2 regions of the Paenibacillus sp. TAB_01 genome follow, and region 1 is predicted to be linked to the other one. Evidence: a T-box and tRNA genes for the amino acid it is inferred to sense, from the RefSeq annotation. Region 1 holds a T-box; the other holds one or more tRNA genes.
What was found. A T-box is a leader RNA that pairs with one kind of tRNA and senses whether it is charged. The one in region 1 lies ahead of ileS (isoleucine--tRNA ligase), so its partner is inferred to be a tRNA-Ile.
Positions count from the first base shown of each region.

Region 2: it has a tRNA-Ile gene. The T-box ahead of ileS (isoleucine--tRNA ligase) is inferred to sense a tRNA for this amino acid. The anticodon was not compared.

Region 1 is NZ_JBIFNP010000001.1:2,003,681-2,006,859, forward strand. It holds gene ACHHV8_RS09555 (YlmH family RNA-binding protein) at 1-752, shown strand, start outside; gene ACHHV8_RS09560 (DivIVA domain-containing protein) at 866-1,345, shown strand; T-box leader at 1,443-1,706, shown strand; partial or broken gene ileS (isoleucine--tRNA ligase) at 1,814-3,179, shown strand, end outside.
Region 2 is NZ_JBIFNP010000001.1:5,906,422-5,909,600, forward strand. It holds gene ACHHV8_RS28735 (hypothetical protein) at 1-222, opposite strand, end outside; tRNA gene ACHHV8_RS28740 (tRNA-Pro) at 512-588, opposite strand; tRNA gene ACHHV8_RS28745 (tRNA-Arg) at 597-673, opposite strand; tRNA gene ACHHV8_RS28750 (tRNA-Gly) at 680-754, opposite strand; tRNA gene ACHHV8_RS28755 (tRNA-Leu) at 761-847, opposite strand; tRNA gene ACHHV8_RS28760 (tRNA-Lys) at 857-929, opposite strand; tRNA gene ACHHV8_RS28765 (tRNA-Trp) at 942-1,015, opposite strand; tRNA gene ACHHV8_RS28770 (tRNA-Asp) at 1,070-1,146, opposite strand; tRNA gene ACHHV8_RS28775 (tRNA-Met) at 1,192-1,268, opposite strand; tRNA gene ACHHV8_RS28780 (tRNA-Val) at 1,284-1,359, opposite strand; tRNA gene ACHHV8_RS28785 (tRNA-Glu) at 1,372-1,446, opposite strand; tRNA gene ACHHV8_RS28790 (tRNA-Ser) at 1,466-1,554, opposite strand; tRNA gene ACHHV8_RS28795 (tRNA-Asn) at 1,558-1,633, opposite strand; tRNA gene ACHHV8_RS28800 (tRNA-Ala) at 1,638-1,713, opposite strand; tRNA gene ACHHV8_RS28805 (tRNA-Ile) at 1,734-1,810, opposite strand; rRNA gene rrf (5S ribosomal RNA) at 1,868-1,984, opposite strand; rRNA gene ACHHV8_RS28815 (23S ribosomal RNA) at 2,093-3,179, opposite strand, start outside.

The DNA.
Region 1 (3,179 bases):
ACCCGGATGAGCATCGCTTCGTGGATAAGGCGGCCGAGTGGGTGGAGAAGGCGGAGCAGCATCAGGCGAAGCTGACGGATTTCCTGGATCCGCGGCAGCAGTTTATCGTGGAGTCTCTGGTGAATCGGAGTCAGGACGTGCAGGTTCGCTTTGATGGCGGACATGAGCAGGCGGAGAGAAAACGAGCGCTGATCGCGCCGGATTACCGGGTGCTGGACGATGAGGAAATGGGCATCCGTCTGATTGCCGTCACTTCTCTGGACGATAAGCTGAAGGAACTGGATCACAGCGACTACATGGGATCGATCCTGGCTTTGGGAATGAAGCGCGACAAGATCGGAGATATTCATGTGTCCGATACGGGCTGCCATTTTCTTGTGGCCGAGGAGGTGGCGGATTATATGCGGCTTCACCTCCAGCAGGTCCACAGGGTTCATGTGCAGACCGAGCTTCTTCCTCTGGAAAAGCTGCAGGCATCTGTCGTCAAGCTGGAGGAGATGAATCTGTCGGTCGCTTCCATGCGGCTCGACGGCATCGTGAGCGACGTATACCATCTGAGCCGCGCCAAGATATTAGTCCCGATCAAGGCGGGGCGCTGCAAGGTCAACTGGAAGCAAGAGGAGGACTCCAGCCGTGCGCTGAAGCCGGGAGATGTCGTGTCTCTGCAGGGGTTCGGCCGCTTCAAGGTGCTTGAAGTCGAGGGAGTCACAAAAAAGGGCAGATTTCGCGTGAAAATCGGCAAATATGCATGAATGCCAATTTTTTTTCGTTTCGGATGCAGGAAAATGCGGCCTCCTGTCGAATATAGCTATACGCATCGGACAGAATTGATGACAGTCTGCCCCAACTTTCAGGAGGTGCCGCAATGGCTTTAACACCGTTGGACATACATAACAAAGAGTTTGGCCGCTCGTTCCGCGGCTATGACGAGGATGAAGTCAACGAGTTTCTGGATCTGGTCATTAAGGATTATGAAGCGCTCATTCGCGAGAATAAGGATTTGCAGAATCAACTGCTGGCGATCCAGGAGCGCCTAGATCATTTTTCCAATATCGAGGAGACTCTGAGCAAAACGATCATCGTGGCCCAGGAAGCAGCGGATGAAGTCAAATCGAACTCCAAGAAGGAAGCGCAGTTGATCCTTAAGGAAGCGGAGAAGAACGCAGACCGGATCATCAATGAATCCTTGGCCAAATCCCGTAAGATCGCAGTGGAAATCGAAGAATTGAAGAAGCAAGCTTCCATTTACCGGACCCGTTTTCGCACGCTGCTTGAAGCTCAGCTGGAGCTGCTCAGCAAAGAAGACTGGAGTTCTCTCGAACGAATGGAAATCGAACAGCCGTAAGACCTGCTTAAGGACTTAAGGCGTGTCTCGTGTTGACGCCGCACGCCATTTTCGCTATACTCCTGTATATGCAGCCTCCTAAGAGGCAATCATGATGAGGAAAGCGTTGACTGGGAAGAGTAATTCACGTACGCATCTGCCAAGCGAGTCGGGGGCCGGTGAAAGCCCGATCTGTGCAGTGAAGGAAAATCACCCATGAGCATCTCTTGAACTAATAGTAAAGAGCATCGGCTGATCCCGTTACCGATCATTTGAGCGAAGGCTGGATGCCGGCTTGGAAGGAGCAACGTCGAAGGGCGCTGCTTGAATTCATGCCGTTGGTCTTAATCAGGGTGGTACCGCGAGACTTCTCGTCCCTATTGGGGATGAGAGGTTTTTTTGTTGTGCTTGAGCGTTTTTAGCAAACCCCTTGCGCTTATCCTGAGGAGCGGGGTTAACCTGTTGAATATTGAAGGAGCTGGAATCACAATGGATTATGGAAAAACGTTAAACCTGCTGCAGACGGAATTCCCGATGCGCGGAAATCTGCCGCAAGCGGAGCCGAAAATGCAAGACCGCTGGAACGAAATGGACATTTACAAGAAAGTACAGGAGAGCCGCAAAGGCAAGCCGAAATTTATTTTGCATGACGGACTTCCGTACGCTAACGGAGATATTCATATCGGGCATGCGATGAACAAAATTTTGAAGGACATTATCGTCCGCTTCAAAACGATGCAGGGCTTTGACGCTCCGTACGTGCCCGGATGGGATACGCACGGTCTGCCTATCGAGCAGGCTATTGCCAACGGCGGGAAAGTGGACCGCAAAAAAATGAGCGTCTCCGAATTCCGCGAATACTGCAAGGAGTATGCGCTGCAATGGGTAGAGAGGCAGAAGAAACAGTTCCAGCGTCTCGGCATCCGCGGCGACTGGGCGAATCCGTATATCACGCTGCAGCCGAAGTATGAAGCCCAGCAAATTCGCGTATTCGGCGAGATGGTCAATAAAGGGTACATCTATAAAGGTCTGAAGCCTGTTTACTGGTCTCCGTCTTCGGAGAGCGCTTTGGCTGAAGCGGAAATCGAATATCACGATAAGCAATCGACTTCCATCTATGTCGCGTTTCAAGTGAAGGACGGAAAAGGAAAGCTTCCTGAGGATGCGGCAATCGTCATCTGGACGACGACGCCATGGACGCTGCCTGCCAACCTCGGCATCAGCTTGCACCCTGATTTCGACTATGCCGTCGTACAAGCCAACGGCAAAAAGTATGTGCTTGCCCACGGATTGCTGGACGCGGCGGCTAAAGAAATCGGCTGAGCCGACGTCCAGGTGCTGTCGCAAATCAAAGGCAGCGAGCTCGAAGGCGTGCTCTGTCAGCATCCGTTCTATGACCGCACCTCCCTTGTTATGGTAGGAGAGCATGTCACGCTGGATGCCGGTACCGGCTGCGTTCATACGGCTCCCGGCCACGGGGAAGACGACTTTGTCATCGGCCAGCGCTATAATCTCGGCGTGCTGTGCCCTGTGGACGATCAAGGCCATTTTACGGCCGAAGCGCCCGGCTTTGAAGGCATGTTCTACGAAAAAGGCGGCAAACAGATCGTGGAGATGCTGAAGGAGTCCGGACACCTGCTGCATGCGGCGACGATTCAGCATCAATACCCGCATGACTGGCGTACGAAAAAGCCGGTTATTTTCCGGGCGACTGAGCAGTGGTTCGCATCGGTGGATAAATTCCGCCAGGAAATGCTGGATGAAATCAAGCGGATTAACTGGACGCCGAACTGGGGCGAGATCCGTCTGCACAACATGATCGCCGACCGCGGAGACTGGTGCATTTCCCGTCAAC
Region 2 (3,179 bases), 3.9 Mb from region 1:
ACTTTCCATCGTTTTGACTTTCCCATCGAGAAAGCCATTTAACTGCACCGCATTCGCAGATGCAATCACCTTTTGCTGCTCTTCGAGCTCTGTCTTGACGACTTGGGTATACAAAGTCCTCATAATTCCGGCCACTATGGCTACCGGCACTGTCGTAAGCAGCAAAAGAAATAATGTAAATTTTGTTTTCAAAGAAACCGTACGCTTACTCCCGCTCATCATCCTGCTCGTTCCTCCCGAACCTGCTGCTATAAAATGTAGTGTCGATTTGCACGAAACCTCTTGTTTTCCATATGCAAATAAAAAAAGCGGCTAAGCAAAAAGATGCTTTGACCGCCGCTTGGCATGAATTTCTATAGAAAATACTCTTTCAAAAGCAGGCTCCCCCCATCACTGAAGGATTTGCTCTCCTTGGGAAGAGCACCATCCCTTTACCTTGCCCCGTTAAAATGCAAAAAATCCGCGATCTCCGCGGATTCTAATTTCTTAGAGTAAAAACCTGAAATATAAATGGTCGGGACGACACGATTTGAACATGCGACCCCCTGGTCCCAAACCAGGTGCTCTACCAAGCTGAGCTACGTCCCGAAGTAATATGGCGTTCCCTGAGAGATTCGAACTCCCGGCCTTTTGATTCGTAGTCAAACGCTCTATCCAGCTGAGCTAAGGGAACATCATATGGAGCGGAAGACGGGAATCGAACCCGCGACCCTCGCCTTGGCAAGGCGATGCTCTACCGCTGAGCCACTTCCGCAAAAATTGGTGCGGTCGAGAGGACTCGAACCTCCACGGCTGTTACACCACTAGAACCTGAATCTAGCGCGTCTGCCAATTCCGCCACGACCGCAAAAACCAATGAGCCATGTAGGACTCGAACCTACGACACCCTGATTAAAAGTCAGGTGCTCTACCAACTGAGCTAATGGCTCTCAATAATAAAATGGCAGGGGCAGCAGGAATTGAACCCACACCAAAGGTTTTGGAGACCTTTGTTCTACCTTTAAACTATGCCCCTAGATGAAACAGAGGCTCTCGGATCTCCATTCTATCAGAGATCACAAGTACAAAATGGCGGAGCCGACGGGATTCGAACCCGCGGTCTCCTGCGTGACAGGCAGGCATGTTAGGCCTCTACACCACGGCTCCACACTTGAATTTTCAAAGCAGGGTAACCTTACTTCAAAAATAAATTGGTTGCGGGGGCAGGATTTGAACCTGCGGCCTTCGGGTTATGAGCCCGACGAGCTACCGGGCTGCTCCACCCCGCGTCGTTATACTTTATATGGTGGAGGCTGACGGGATCGAACCGCCGACCCTCTGCTTGTAAGGCAGATGCTCTCCCAGCTGAGCTAAGCCTCCATGGGACAATAATGGTGACCCGTAGGGGATTCGAACCCCTGTTACCTCCGTGAAAGGGAGGTGTCTTAACCCCTTGACCAACGGGCCTTGCTTTAAAGTATTGCTACGGAGAGAGAGGGATTCGAACCCTCGAGACGCTTGTGACGCCTACACGATTTCCAATCGTGCTCCTTCGGCCAGCTCGGACACCTCTCCAGATGGCTCCCCGAACAGGACTCGAACCTGTGACAACTCGATTAACAGTCGAGTGCTCTACCAACTGAGCTATCAGGGAATAATGGTGGAGCCAAGCGGGATCGAACCGCTGACCTCCTGCTTGCAAGGCAGGCGCTCTCCCAGCTGAGCTATGGCCCCATATCTTAATTATTTAGTTATGGTGGGCCCTAGTGGACTCGAACCACCGACCTCACCCTTATCAGGGGTGCGCTCTAACCAGCTGAGCTAAGGGCCCTTATCATATATAGTTTGTCCAACACAGCGGCAAAAAAAAACCCACGGTTGTGGGATCGCTTGGCGACGTCCTACTCTCCCGGAACCCTTCGGTTCAAGTACCATCGGCGCTGGAGGGCTTAACGGTCGTGTTCGAGATGGGAACGCGTGGTTCCCCTCCGCCATCATCACCAAACGATGTGTCATGTTTCTGCCAGGAAACATGAATACTTTAATTCAAGGCGACTTGCACCTTGAAAACTAGATACGAAACAAGCATACATCCTTCTTCTTTGCTGTTCTCTTGGATAAGCCCTCGACCGATTAGTATTCGTCAGCTCCATACCTTACGGCACTTCCACCCCGAACCTATCTACCTCGTCGTCTTCAAGGGGTCTTACATACTGGGAAATCTCATCTTGAGGGGGGCTTCACGCTTAGATGCTTTCAGCGCTTATCCCGTCCGTACGTAGCTATCCAGCCGTGCTCCTGGCGGAACAACTGGTACACCAGCGGTACGTCCATCCCGGTCCTCTCGTACTAAGGACAGCTCCTCTCAAATTTCCTGCGCCCACGACAGATAGGGACCGAACTGTCTCACGACGTTCTGAACCCAGCTCGCGTACCGCTTTAATGGGCGAACAGCCCAACCCTTGGGACCTACTTCAGCCCCAGGATGCGATGAGCCGACATCGAGGTGCCAAACCTCCCCGTCGATGTGGACTCTTGGGGGAGATAAGCCTGTTATCCCCAGGGTAGCTTTTATCCGTTGAGCGATGGCCCTTCCATGCGGTACCACCGGATCACTAAGCCCGACTTTCGTCCCTGCTCGACCTGTTCGTCTCGCAGTCAAGCTCCCTTATGCCTTTGCACTCTTCGAATGATTTCCAACCATTCTGAGGGAACCTTGGGGCGCCTCCGTTACTTTTTAGGAGGCGACCGCCCCAGTCAAACTGCCCACCTGACACTGTCCCCATACCGGTTCACGGTACCAGGTTAGAACTCCGATACGATCAGGGTGGTATCCCAACGGCGCCTCCACCCAAGCTGGCGCTCAGGCTTCTCAGGCTCCCACCTATCCTGTACAGATCGTACCAAAGTCCAATATCAAGCTGCAGTAAAGCTCCATGGGGTCTTTCCGTCTTGTCGCGGGTAACCTGCATCTTCACAGGTATTAAAATTTCACCGGATCTCTCGTTGAGACAGCGCCCAAGTCGTTACGCCATTCGTGCGGGTCAGAATTTACCTGACAAGGAATTTCGCTACCTTAGGACCGTTATAGTTACGGCCGCCGTTTACTGGGGCTTCGGTTCATAGCTTCGGGGTAAACCCCTAACCACTCCCCTTAACCTTCCAGCACCGGGCAGGCGTCAGCCCGTATACTTCGCCTT